Regions from separate parts of the Aquabacterium olei genome, predicted to be linked through region 1. Evidence: predicted binding sites of a transcription regulator. Region 1 holds the regulator's gene; each other region holds the start of a gene.
The links. The regulator FNR, encoded in region 1, switches genes on or off when oxygen is low (the NO sensors DNR and NnrR bind a similar motif). The targets are predictions, from matches to a motif close to TTGATNNNNATCAA.
Positions count from the first base shown of each region.

Region 2: a site for FNR is predicted at 3,553-3,566, ahead of DEH84_RS09655 (TraR/DksA family transcriptional regulator). Genes of this name have one in related genera too.
Region 3: a site for FNR is predicted at 3,007-3,020, ahead of DEH84_RS05430 (nitrite reductase). Genes of this name have one in related genera too.

Region 1 is NZ_CP029210.1:1,458,794-1,463,365, reverse strand. Features, by position in the region: gene hemN (oxygen-independent coproporphyrinogen III oxidase) at 1-740, opposite strand, end outside; gene fnr (fumarate/nitrate reduction transcriptional regulator Fnr) at 947-1,663, shown strand; gene DEH84_RS06535 (hypothetical protein) at 1,741-2,031, opposite strand; gene DEH84_RS06530 (nitrogen fixation protein FixH) at 2,125-2,388, opposite strand; gene ccoG (cytochrome c oxidase accessory protein CcoG) at 2,412-3,887, opposite strand; gene ccoP (cytochrome-c oxidase, cbb3-type subunit III) at 4,026-4,572, opposite strand, start outside.
Region 2 is NZ_CP029210.1:2,131,849-2,136,420, forward strand. Features, by position in the region: gene dapE (succinyl-diaminopimelate desuccinylase) at 1-153, shown strand, start outside; gene prmB (50S ribosomal protein L3 N(5)-glutamine methyltransferase) at 150-1,073, shown strand; gene DEH84_RS09650 (ABC-F family ATP-binding cassette domain-containing protein) at 1,070-3,025, shown strand; gene DEH84_RS09655 (TraR/DksA family transcriptional regulator) at 3,053-3,457, opposite strand; gene DEH84_RS09660 (MarR family winged helix-turn-helix transcriptional regulator) at 3,603-4,097, shown strand; gene DEH84_RS09665 (organic hydroperoxide resistance protein) at 4,189-4,572, shown strand, end outside.
Region 3 is NZ_CP029210.1:1,213,213-1,217,784, reverse strand. Features, by position in the region: gene DEH84_RS05445 (cytochrome D1 domain-containing protein) at 1-437, opposite strand, end outside; gene DEH84_RS05440 (c-type cytochrome) at 434-790, opposite strand; gene DEH84_RS05435 (c-type cytochrome) at 816-1,127, opposite strand; gene DEH84_RS05430 (nitrite reductase) at 1,152-2,873, opposite strand; gene DEH84_RS05425 (ABC transporter ATP-binding protein) at 3,099-3,794, opposite strand; gene DEH84_RS05420 (ABC transporter ATP-binding protein) at 3,798-4,572, opposite strand, start outside.

The DNA of each region.
Region 1 (4,572 bases):
TCCGGACGGAGCCCGATCACCTGGTCCAGCGTGTGTGCAAAGCGCTCGGGCGTCTGCTTGGGCAGACCGTAGATCAGATCCATGTTGATGGAATCGAATCCCTCGGCGCGGGCCGCTTTCATCAGCTCGGCCACCATTTCATAGGGCTGGACCCGGTGGATGGCCTGCTGAACCAGCGGATCGAAGTCCTGAACACCAAGGCTCAAGCGGTTGAAACCCATGGCCGCCAGGCGCTTGAGTCGCGCGGCATCCACGGTGCGAGGGTCGACTTCGATGGCGTACTCGCCGCCCGGCACGAAACGGAAGGCGTCCTGCAGCATGGTGAGCAGGCCTTCCAGCTCGTCATCGCTGAGGAAGGTGGGGCTGCCGCCACCCAGGTGCAACTGCGACACGGCCTGACCGCGGCCAATCTGGTTGATCACCAATTGAACCTCGGAGCGAAGCGCTTCCAGGTACTCGGTGGCCCGACCATGGTGGCGCGTGATCACTTTGTTGCAGGCGCAGTAGTAGCAGACCGACTCGCAGAACGGGATGTGGACATACAGCGACAGCGGCACGGCACCGCCCGCCATGGCCCCCGCCCCTTCGCTGCGCTGGACGAGCGCCTGGCGGTGCTGGGTCGGCCCGAAGGCCTCCACAAACCGATCGGCCGTCGGGTACGAGGTGTAGCGTGGTCCGGACACGTCAAGTCGAGTCAGCACCTCGCTCGAGATGATGGGGGCGGGTTGAATGGTTATCATGGCCTGGTCGCTCATATACGGAGTCTGTGCCAAACTGGCAGTGCTGCGGGTTGATCTGCCTCAACCTCGAGTCCGGGGATCGGGCAACAATCAGGAAGACCTTGAGGTTCCTCATGTTGAATAACACCATCCCCGTCCTGGACCAGAGCAACACCGACGCATGCCGCTCTTCGAGCAAGGGCTCCACCAACGGTTCGTCGTGTGCAATGAAATACGAAGCATTCAAAGTTGCCTGCTCCAGCTGCAATCTGCGTGAGCTGTGCCTCCCTGTGGGGCTCAGCCAGCCGCAGCTGAGCCATCTGGACTCGCTCGTGGCCACGCGCAAGACCGTCAAGCGGGGCGACGCGTTGTTCCACACGGGCGATGCCTTCCGATCGGTCTATGCGGTGCGCACCGGCTTTTTCAAGACCCGCATCTCCTCCGAGGATGGGCGCGATCAGGTCACCGGCTTCCAGATGGCCGGCGAGTTGCTGGGCCTGGACGGTATCAGCACCGACCGCCATGCCTGTGACGCCATTGCGCTGGAAGATTCTCAGGTCTGCGTGATCCCGTATGCGCAGCTGGAAGACCTGTCGCGCGAGTTCTCGGATCTGCAGCACCAGTTCCACAAGATCATGAGCCGCGAAATCGTGCGTGACCACGGCGTCATGCTGCTGCTGGGCAGCATGCGCGCCGAAGAGCGGCTGGCCGCCTTCCTGCTCAACCTGACGCAGCGCCTGCATGCGCGTGGTTTTTCAGCCTCGGCGCTGGTGCTCCGCATGACGCGGGAAGAGATTGGCAGCTACTTGGGCCTCAAGCTCGAAACCGTGAGCCGCACGTTCTCGAAGTTTCAGGACGAAGGCCTGCTTGAGGTCAAGCAGCGCGACATCCGCATCACCGACGAAGCAGGCCTGCGCGCACTGGTCAACAGCGTGCGGTGCTGATTCCGCATCCCTGATGTGCCTTTGAATAAACCCGCCGCTGGCGGGTTTTTACTTTCGGCGGGGCGAAGCAGCAGAAGTCAGGGACGCGCTGCAGCGTGCCCATGGCGAGACCGCCGAACGCGCCGCTCGATCCGTCTGGCCCCGACCTCGTCATGGCGCATCAGCCAGTGCGACGCCGCCGTAGCCAGGGCAATCAAGGCCCAGAAGGCGAGGAACGTCAGGCTGTAGACGGTGTCGGCATCCGGATACCAGCTGCCGATCTGCAGCATGCCGGGATCCACCCAGGCAAACACCAGCATCTCCAGCAGCCCGGCGACCAAGAACGCGGGCCAGAGGATCTGGGCAGCGTGCAAGCTACGCTGTGTCATGCGGCACTCCTCTCACAGGAATAGGGACACGACCTGATGTTCCGCCAGTCGGGCGGGCTTGCCTGCGGGATTTACCCGCAGGCGGGGGCGCACTCAGCGCTCCGCGGGCTGGGTGCTGCCTTCAGCCGCATGGTTGCGCGCCTTCACCGCGGGCAACTCGTTCGTGGAAGACACCTGGCCTTTGGATGTGTCCAGCACCGGATCCACGTTCTTGACGGCGATGCCGACCGTGAACAAGGAGGCCACGACGACGGCCAGCGGCCCGCCGATCACCATCCACACGATCGGAAGCTTCCACCAGGGGGGCTGGGACACCGGCGCCGAAGGCTGCTCGGAGGCAAGGGCTTGTTCAGACATGAGGGTTCTCCGTGAAGGCCCGCTCAGCGCGGGACCATGAAAGTGGTTCGCTCGCGGATGTCGACCTGCGGGCGGTCACCGTGCCGCAACTGCTCGACCAGCAAGGTCATGCTGTTTGCACCGGTGCCCATCCGGGCGGCCACTTCGGGCGGCACGCGCACGGCAACGGGCACCCAGCGGGCCTCTGCGGGGCCGAGGACGATGTTCTCGCCCCCTTCGACCCGTGCAGCGGTCAGCTGCTCCACACCGATCCGGTAACGCTGCACCTGCTCGCTGGCATTCATCAACTGCACGCGGTAGACGTTCTCCACATAGCCATCATCCACCACCCGGGCCAGAGCCCCGCGGTCGCGGACGATGTCGACCCTGAAGAGAGGTCGGCTATAGATGCTGTACATGAACGCCGCAATCACCGCGAAGAGGATGGCGGTATAGATCAGCACACGGGGGCGCGCCACACGCGCCCACATCTGCGCACGACCCCAACCGTTGTCCATGGAGTTTTCGGTGGCGTAGCGGATCAGGCCACGCGGCGTACCCATCTTGTCCATGACCGAGTCACACACGTCGATGCAGGCGGCACAACCGATGCACTCGTATTGCAGGCCCTTGCGGATGTCGATGCCGGTCGGGCACACCTGGACGCACAGGGTGCAGTCGATGCAATCACCCTTCCCTGCCGCCTTCGCGTCGGTCTTGCGGGAGCGCGATCCACGCGGCTCGCCACGCTTCTCGTCGTAGCTGATGATCAGCGTATCGCGGTCGAACATCGCGCTCTGGAAGCGCGCATACGGGCACATGTACTTGCAGACCTGCTCGCGCATGTAGCCGGCGTTGCCATAGGTGGCAAAGCCGTAAAACAGGATCCAGAAGGATTCCCAGGGGCCGAGACCGAAGCTGATCACGGCCTGGGCCAGTTCACGGATGGGCGTGAAGTAGCCGACGAAGGTGTAGCCCGTCCAGAGCGACACCGTGATCCAGGCAACCTGCTTGCCGGTCTTGCGCAAGACCTTCTGGATGGACCAGGGTGCCTTGTCGAGCTTCATGCGGCGCGTGCGATCGCCTTCGATCTTGCGCTCGATCCACATGAAGATCTCGGTATAGACCGATTGGGGGCACGCGTAACCGCACCACAGCCGACCGGCTACCGCCGTGAACAGAAACAGCCCGTATGCCGAAATCATCAGCAGGGCTGTCAGGTAGATCAGGTCCTGCGGGTAGAGAACCAGATTGAAGAGGTAGAAGCGCCGCGTGCCCAGGTCGAACAGGACCGCCTGGCGATCATTCCACATCAACCAGGGCGTGCCGTAGAAGACGATCTGCGTCACCCACACGAGCACCCAGCGCCAGCGGCTGAACCAACCGGACACCTCGCGCGCGTAGATCTTCTCGGTCTTCTTGTACAGCGACACCGTTTCTTCGCGCCGCTGCTGAGACGCTGCGGGCTGGATGGGGATGACGCGCTTGGTGTCTGCGGAGGGACTGGCTGGCTCTGACATGGCTTGCAGAAATGACTGACGGCGGGGAGGCCGGATACCCCAAAGGGTATCACGATCCATCCTCCGCCGTTCTTTGCTTTCGGATCCAGCTTGACGCGTGTCAAGCTTTGCCGGGCGCAGGGCCCGGCCTGTCACAGGTCACTTGGCCGACGCGGTCTTGACCGGATGAGACTGGGCCCACACGTAGGACGCCACGATCTTGATCTGGTCTTCCGACAGACGCGGGCTCTGGGCCGGCATCACGTTGACCTTGCCGTTGTTGACGATGTGCTGGATGGCCTCTTCGCCCCAGCCATGCAGCCAGACCTTGTCGGTCAGGTTCGGCGCGCCGATGGCCTGGTTGCCCTTGCCGTCCGCACCGTGGCAGGCTGCGCAGGCTGCCTTGAACTTCGCCTTGCCGAGTTCAGCCAGGATCGAGTTGTGGCCCGAACCGGACAGGCTCAGCACGTAGTTCGCCACCTGACGGACTTCGTCCGGGGTGCCGACAGCGGCAGCCATCGGAGGCATCTGGCCACGACGACCCAGCGTGATGGTCTCGATGATCTTCTCGGGCGAGCCGCCGTGCAGCCAGTCACCGTCGGTCAAGTTGGGGAAGCTTTTGGCACCCTTGGCGTCCGAGCCGTGGCAGGCTGCGCAGTTGTTCAGGAACAGACGCTCGCCGATGGCCTGAGCCTGCGGGTCGCGT
Region 2 (4,572 bases), 670 kb from region 1:
GATGGCCGCTTCATCGCCCAGATCTGCCCGCAGGTGGTCGAATTCGGCCCGCTGAACGCCAGCATCCACAAGATCGACGAGCACGTCGCCGTGGCTGACATCGAGCCGCTGAAGGACATCTACCTGAAGACGCTGGAAAGGCTCGTGGCGTGAGCGCGCCGCTGACCGTCATCGCGCTGATCGAGCAAGCCGCAGCGCAACTGGATCAAGCCGGCGTGGCCTACGGGCACGGCACCACCAACAGCTTCGACGAGGCCGCGTGGCTGGTGCTGTGGCGCCTCGGTGAACCGCTCGACAGCCTGGACGACGTGGCCGACCGCCCTGTCAACGCCGAAGAACAGGCCGCCGTCGATGTGTTCATCCAGCAGCGCATCACCACCCGCAAGCCCGCCGCCTACCTGACCCGGCAAGCCTGGCTGCAAGGCGTGCCGTTCTATGTGGACGAACGCGTCATCGTGCCGCGCTCCTTCATCGCCGAAGTGCTGGCCGACGGCAGCATCGACGCCTGGCTCAGCGACCGCACCCACCGGGTGCTCGACCTGTGCACCGGCAACGGCAGCCTGGCGGTGCTCGCCGCCATGGCCTTCCCGGACGTGACCGTCGACGGTGCCGACATCAGCGAAGACGCGCTGGCCGTGGCCCGCATCAACGTCGAGCAGCACGGCCTGCAGGACCGCATCACGTTGCTGCACAGCGACGGGCTGTCCAGCGTGCGTGGCCCCTACGACCTCATCCTCTGCAACCCGCCCTACGTCAACGCCGAATCGATGAAGGCACTGCCGGCCGAATACCGCGCCGAGCCCGAACTGGCCCTGGCCTCGGGTGAGGACGGCATGGACTTCACGCGGGCGTTGTTTGCCGCGCTGCGCGCGGATCCGGACCGTCACCTGGGCGAAGACGCCGTCATCGTGCTCGAGATCGGCAACGAACGCCCGAACTTCGAAAGCGCCTTCCCCGACCTGGCCGTCACCTGGTTGCCCACCACGTCCGGCGACGACCAGCTGCTGCTGGTGACCCGCGACGCGCTGCTGCTCGATACCCACGCCCCCGAAGGCGCCCCGCTCTCATCATGATCGTCCTGAAGAACGTCTCCCTGCTGCGAGGCGTGAAGCCCGTGCTGGACCAGGCCAGCGCCACCATCCACCCTGGCGAAAAGGTCGGCCTCATCGGCCGCAACGGCGCGGGCAAGTCCTCGCTGTTCTCGCTGCTGGCCGGGCGCCTCCACCCCGATGCCGGCGACGTCGAGATCCCGCCCAGCTGGCTGCAGCCCGGCGGCATGGCCGAGGTCGCGCAGAACATGCCCGAAACCGACGAGCCGGCCACCGAGTTCGTGCTGCAGGGCGACGGCCGCCTGATGGCAGCGCGACAGGCCCTGATCGAGGCCGAAGCCAGCGGCGACGGCCACGCCATGGCCGAGGCCCACGCCGCGCTGGCCGAGGCCGGCCACTTCGATGCACCTGCCCGCGCCCAGGCGCTGCTGCTGGGCCTGGGCTTCCAGCTCGCGCAGACCATGGCGCCCGTCAACAGCTTTTCCGGTGGCTGGCGGATGCGGCTGCAGCTCGCCCGCGCGCTGATGTGTCCCGCCCGCCTGCTGCTGCTCGACGAACCCACCAACCACCTGGACCTCGACGCGCTGGTCTGGCTGGAAGGCTGGCTGCAGCGCTACGAAGGCACGCTGATCATCATCAGCCATGACCGAGAGTTTCTCGACGCCATCACCCGCGTCACGTTGCACCTCGAAGACGGCACCCTGACCCGCTACACCGGCGGCTACACCGCGTTCGAGGCCATGCGGGCCGAGCGGCTCACGCAGCACCAGGCTGCGTTCGAAAAGCAGCAGGACCGCATCGCCCACCTGCAGAAGTTCATCGACCGATTCAAGGCCCAGGCCACCAAGGCCCGCCAGGCGCAAAGCCGCGTCAAGGCGCTGGAACGGATGGAGAAGCTCGCCCCCGTGCTCACGGCCAGCGACTTCGAGTTCGAGTTTCCGGCCCCGGCCAGCCTGCCCAACCCGATGCTGGTCATGAAAGACCTGCAGTGTGGCTACCCGAGGGAGGGCGACACCCCGCTGACCATCGTGCAGGGCGTGAACCGCTCGGTGCTGCCGGCGCAACGCATCGGCATCCTGGGCGCCAACGGGCAGGGCAAGTCCACATTGGTCAAGACGCTGGCTCACATGCTGCAGCCGGTGGGCGGCACCGTCACCGAAGGCAAAGGCCTGAGCATCGGCTACTTCGCGCAGCAGGAACTCGACGTCCTGCGGCCGGACGAAGGCCCGCTCGCCCACATGATCCGCCTGGCTAAGGAAGTCAGCCCACAGGCCCGCGAGCAGGAACTGCGCGACTTCCTGGGGCGCTTCCGCTTCACGGGCGACATGGTCATGCAACCCGTCGGCCAGTTCAGCGGAGGCGAGAAGGCCAGGCTGGTGCTGGCCTTGGTGGTCTGGCAGCGCCCCAACTTGCTGCTGCTCGACGAACCCACCAACCACCTCGACCTCACCACCCGCGAGGCGCTCAGCATCGCGCTCAACGAGTTCGAAGGCACGGTGATGCTGGTCAGCCACGACCGGGCCCTGCTGCGCGAGGTGTGCGACGAGTTCTGGCTCGTCACGCGAGGCGGTGTCAGCACCTTCGACGGCGACCTCGACGACTACCAGCGCTGGCTGCAGGAGCAGGCACGCGAGGTCGCGCTGGCCGCGCGCGCAGCCCGCGACGCTGACAAGGCGATCGCTCCGGGTGAAGCCCCGGCCAACCGCAAGGAAGACCGCAAAGCGGCAGCACAGGCCCGTCAGCGACTGGCCGAGCAGGCCAAACCGCTGAAAGCCGAGCTCAAGAAGATCGACGACCGCCTGGCCCATGCCGCCCGCGAGCAGACGGAACTGACGGAAGCACTCGGCGGCCCGGATCTCACTGGTGCCGAGCGGGCCGAACAGGGCAAACGGCTCAAGGCCCTGGGCGACGAGATCGAAACACTGGAATCCCGGTGGCTTGAACTCACCGACGCCATCGAGCAACTCAGCGCCTGACCCATCCGGGCGTCATCGCCGCGGCGCTCAGTGCCCGCGGCGATGCTCCGCGACGTCCTGACAGGCAATGCAGAGTTCCGCCTGAGGCAGGGCCTTGAGTCGGGCCACCCCGACCTCTTCACCACATCCGGTACACCATCCATAGGTGCCATCGGCCATGCGCGCCAGCGCAGCGTCCACGGCCGCGAGTTCGGCGTCATCGTGGTGCAGCATGGCGATCACCTCGTCATCGGCTTCTGCCGCAGCCCCGCCTTCGACACCGGCCACGAACGTGTTCGCGGTGGCCGCATCTTCGGCCGCCAGGCGTGCGCGCAGCTGCCCTTCCCGCCCCAGCAGATCCATCCGGTGCGCCTGCAGGCGGGCCTTCAGTTCGCCGAGGGTGTCGACATCGAGTCCAGCTTGCGCGCGCAGCGGGGCTTCCACGGAATTCATGCATGTCTCCTTGTGACGTGTCGGCTGGAACGCCGCGGCCATCCGGGCTGCGGCCAGCGCACCGTTCAGGATAGAAAGCTCGCAGCACCATCGCCTTGCTGCACGTCAACTGAGCACGCCTGCCGCGGGCGTCTACCATGCGGCCATGCCTGAGACCCGCCCATCGCCGCCCGAGCCCCGACCCGACACCGCACCCGACGCCCTGCTGTCGCTCGACAACCAGTTGTGCTTCTCGCTCTACGCCAGCTCGCTGGCCATGACGAAACTCTACAAGCCGCTGCTGTCCCCGCTCGGGCTGACCTACCCTCAGTACCTGGTCATGCTGGTGCTGTGGGAGCACGGGCGTCTCAGCGTCAACCAGATCGGCCACACGCTGCACCTCGATTCCGGCACGCTGACCCCGCTGCTCAAGCGCATGGCAAACGCCGGCCTGATCCTCCGACAGCGTGACCATGCTGACGAACGCCGCGTTCTGGTGGAGCCAACAGAAGCCGGGCGCACGCTCCAGCACGCTGCACAGGATGTGCCCCGCACGCTGCTGTGCCGGATGGGTCTTTCACCAGATGAAGTGGCCTCCCTGCAAGATACGTTGGGCAAGCTCCGTCAGCGCCTGCACGGCCTGCCGCCGGAACCCCTGTAGGCACCGGGGGTTATGAAGGCGACGCGTGATACCACAGCGTCTTTACCGCAAAATACATTGCACGCAACTTAATTGCCTGAAAGGAAAATCCATGGCACTCGACAAAGTTCTCTACGTCGCCCACGCCACCTCGAGCGGTGGTCGCGACGGTCGCTCCGTGAGCGATGACGGTCATCTCGATGTCGCCCTCGCCCGGCCCAAGGAAATGGGCGGACAAGGCAACGGTACCAACCCGGAACAGCTGTTCGCCGCAGGGTACTCCGCCTGCTTCCTGGGCGCCATGGGTTTCGTCGCCGGGCAGCAGCGCAAGGCCCTGCCCGCGGGCACCGAGATCACTGCCGACGTCGGCATCGGGCCGATTCCGGCTGGCTTCGGCATCGAGGTCACGCTGAACATCACCCTGCCCGGCATGGACAGGACCGAGGCCCAGGCCCTGATCGATGCAGCCCATCAGGTGTGCCCCTACTCCAATGCC
Region 3 (4,572 bases), 250 kb from region 1:
TCGGCCGGCACATCGGCGACCAGCGCCAGCGTGTCGGCACGGAACACCTTGATGCCGCCGGGCTGGTAGTTCTGCGCGGCCACCCACCGGCCGTCCTGCGACACGGCGCCACCGATGCTGTTGCCGGCCTGCATGACGCGGCCCTCGATGCGGCGCGTCAACAGGTTCACCCGCGTCAGCGCGCCGTCACGCCCGAACACGAAGGCCACCGCACCATCGCGAGAAAACACCACCGAGGCATGCGACAGATCGCCCAGCCCTGGCACGGAGCCCAGCACGCTGTGCCGCGTCGTGTCCACCACGGACACCGAGCCACTGGCCCGCTCGATCACCACTCCCAGATCGCCCGTGCCCCGCAACGGCGGTGCATCACTGGCGCAAGCCATGAGCCACAGCGGCAGCCACAGCACCAGCCCCCATCTGATCCACTGCTTCATGGATTCGCCTCCTCGGGGAAGCCCGCCTGCAGCTGCATCGCGATCCAGCGCGCATCGGCTTCCGACAACATCGCCTTCCAGCCCGGCATCGGCGTGCCGGGGCGACCGTGCAGGATCACCGCCACCAGCGACGACACGGGCCAGTCACGCAGCTGAACGGGCGTCAGGGCCGTCCCCAGCCCGCCCGTCAGCCGCATGCCATGACAGGACCCGCAGTCCTGCCGAACCATGCGGACCAACCTCGCCTGACGATCGGGGGTGAGCACGGGCTCACCCTCCGATGCCAGACTCGCGCCCCCGACCAGCGACGCCAGCCCGGCCAGCGCCACCCTCAGGATCAAGGTTGTCCACATGGATCACCTCCTGAGCCAGTGAAGCTCACTGCGCCAGGATTGACGCGACCACTTCCTTGAGGTCGGCGTCGTTGAGGCGCTCCGGCGCGTGCGGTGGCATGGGAACCGGGCCCCACGCCCCGGCCCCACCCTTGCGCACCTTCTCGGCAAGGCGGGCCGGGGCCTGCTTGTCGCCCTTGTACTTGGCCGCAATGTCCTTGAACGACGGCCCGACCAGCTTCTTGTCTTTCGCATGGCAGGCCATGCAGCCGGTCTTGTTCAAGGTGTCATCGGCGCCCGCGTGGGCCGCCCCGCCAGCCAGCATGAATGCGGCCAGCATGCAGATCATCTTCTTCATGATGAGGTCCTTTCGGTGTGGAGGTCAGTACACGTCGTGCTGCGTGTTGTGCACGTTGAAGTGCCCCGTCGGCGTGATCAGGCGCGGGTCCTTGATCACCGTCTTGAGCTTCAGCGTCTTGTCGTCCACCACCACCAGGGCAGACTGCTTGTCCTTGGCCGACCAGACCGCGAACCAGACCTCGTCACCGGCCTTGTTGTATTCAGGCTGAACCACACGCATAGCACCGCCATCGTTCAGGCCGGCCCACTTGGCGATCGGCAGCACGGTGTAGCCCTTGGCCAGGTTCTTGATGTCGTACACGGCCACCGACTGCGACACGTTGGGGTCGGGGTTCAGCGGGTTGTCGACATACAGATGCTGCGACTTCGGGTGGCTCTTGATGAAGAGCGAGCCGCCGCCCTGACTCTTGAGGTTGTCGACCACCTTCCACGCGTACTGCTTGTGGCCCTTCGGGTCGGTGCCGATCAGCGCGATGCTCTCGTCACCCAGGTGACCGGTCGACCAAACCGGGCCGTACTTCGGGTGCACGAAGTTCGCGCCACGCCCCGGGTGTGGGATCTTGCCGACATCGATCAAGGCTGCGAGCTTGCCGTCCTTGAGGTCCACGGCCGCAATCTTGTTCGACTGGTTGGCCGCCACCATGAAGTAGCGCTTGGACGAATCCAGACCGCCGTCGTGCAGGAAGCGGGCAGTGCCGATCTCGGTGGTCTTCAGCGCCTTCACATCCGAGTAGTCCACCAGCAAGGTCTTGCCGGTCTCCTTCACGTTGACCACGAACTCCGGCTTGAAGTGCGAGCCCACGATGGACGCCACGCGCGGCTCCGGGTGGTATTCCTGCGTGTCGACCGTCATGCCGCGGGTGCCCACCACCTGCAGCGGCTCCAGCGTGTCGCCCTTCATGATCGTGTACTGGGGCGGCCAGTAGCTGCCTGCGATGGCGAGCTTGTCTTCGTAGCCCTTGTACTTCGACGTTTCGACCGAACGGGCTTCGAGGCCCACGCGGATTTCGGCCACGTTGTCGGGCTTCTCCATCCACAGGTCGATCATGTTGATCTTGGCATCACGCCCGATCACGAACAGGTAGCGACCGGAGGCCGAAGTGCGAGAGATGTGCACCGCGTAGCCGGTCTTGACGATGTTGATGATCTGCTTGGTGTCGCCGTCGATCAGCGCCACCTCACCCGTGTCGCGCAGTGTGGTCGAGAAGATGTTGGCAATGTTGAAATTGTTCATCTTCTTCGTCGGCCGCTTCTCCGGCGGGACGAGGACCTTCCAGGTCTTCTTCATCTCGGCCATGCCGTACTCGGGCGGCAAGGGCGGGTCCTGCTGGATGTAGCGGGCCATCAGGTCGACGTCGGCCTCGCTCATCTCGCCCGAAGTCATCCAGTTCGGCATGCCGGCCGGCGAGCCATAGGCAATGAAGACCTTGAGGTAGTCCGTGCCCTTGGGCAGCGTCACATCGGGCGTCAGCGCCTTGCCCGTGGCCCCCTTGCGCAGCACGCCGTGGCAGCCCGCGCAGCGCTCGAAGTAGATCTTGCGGGCCTTCTCGAACTCGGCCTGCGTCATCTTCGGCGCTTTGGGGTTGGTGCTCTGGTACATCGGCTCGTTGGCCAACGGCGACGTACCTGCCTGGTAATTCAGTTCCGGCTGGGTGATCCCCTTGCCGTCCTCGGCCTGTGCGCCCGATGTCATCGCCAGCACAGCTGCGGCAGCAGCCAGGGCGGCCCACTGAGGCATTCTCATGTTGCTTTCTCCAGTATTGACGGCCACCCTCGGGCGACCCACGACATGGCTGCCCTGGACCGGCGCGAGACCGGATCCACGGCGTCCGCTCTTACAAGCGAGGCCATGTTCGGACTGGAGAGAACGAGCGTCCTTGAAGCAGTTCAAGAAAAAAATCCAGATCCGCTCCGGCGCTTCGGAGCTTGATCTGGATCGGGCTTCAGGACGAAGAAGCGGGGGCGGGTCTCAGACCTCCAGCCACTCCTTGCGCACGTACTGGTCGGCACGCAGCTCATCGGGCGTGCCATGGAAGACGACCTCGCCGTGCCCCATCACGTAGCAGCGCTGCGAGATGTCGAGCGCGATGGTGAGCTTCTGCTCCACCAGCAGCACGGCCAGGCCGCGCTTCTGCAACTCCTTGAGGTACTCGCCCACCAGTTCCACGATCTTCGGCGCCAGCCCTTCGGTCGGCTCGTCGATCATGATCAGGTCGGGGTCGCCCATCAGCGTGCGGCACAGGGTCAGCATCTGCTGCTCGCCGCCCGACATCACGCCGGCCTCGGTGTGCTGGCGCTCCTTCAGGCGCGGGAACATCTGGTACATGTCGTCCAGGCTCCAGCGGCTCTTCTTGCGGCCCGACTGCTGGCCCAGCAGCAGGTTCTGCTCGACCGTCAGCTTGGGGAACACATCGCGGCTCTCGGGCACGTAGCCCAGGCCGTGCCGGGCAATGTCATAAGTCTTGTGGCCCAGCAGGTTCTCTCCGTTCCACTCCACCTTGCCATGGCCGTCCACCAGGCCCATGATGGTCTTGATCGTGGTCGACCGCCCGGAGCCGTTGCGGCCCAGCAGGCTCACGATTTCGCCGGGTTGCACCTCCAGGTTCACGCCGTGCAGGATGTGGCTCTTGCCGTAGAAGGCATGCAGGTTCTCGATGCGCAACATGCGTCAGGCTCCGCTGGTTTGGGCTTCGGCGGCCTGGCTCTCGGCCAGCACCGAGCCGAGGTAGGCTTCCTTCACGCGCTCGTTGGCGCGCACCTTCTCGGGCGTGTCGCAGGCAATCACCTCGCCGTACACCAGCACGGCAATCCGGTCGGCCAGACCGAACACCACGCCCATGTCGTGCTCCACGGTCAGCAAGGTCTTGCCCTCCGTCACCTCGCGGATCATGCGCACGAAGTTCGCCGTTTCCGACTTGCTCATGCCAGCGGTCGGCTCGTCCAGCAGGATGACGTTCCCGCCACCGGCAATCGTCACGCCGACCTCGAGCGCACGCTGTTCCGCATAGGTCAGCGACGACACGCTGGTGTCACGCTTGCGGCGCAGGCGGATCATGTCGAGCACCTCTTCGGCCCGGCGGTTCACCTCGGCGAGGTTGGACAGAAAGCGCCAGAAGGCATAACGCTCGCCCATGGACCAGAGCACCGCACAGCGGATGTTCTCGAACACGCTCAGGCGCGGAAAGAGGTTGGAAACCTGGAAGCTGCGAGCGAGCCCGCGGCGGTTGATCTCGTACGGCGCGTGGCCCTGAATGGCCTGGCCATTGAGCAGGATCTCGCCACTGGTGGGGGCCATGCGGCCGCTGATCAGGTTGAACAGCGTCGACTTGCCCGCGCCGTTCGGCCCGATCAGGGCCACGCGTTCCCCGGCCGCCACGGCCAGGTTGGCGCCCCGGATGATCTCGGTCTTGCCGAACGACTTGCGGACGTCGCGCAGTTCCAGC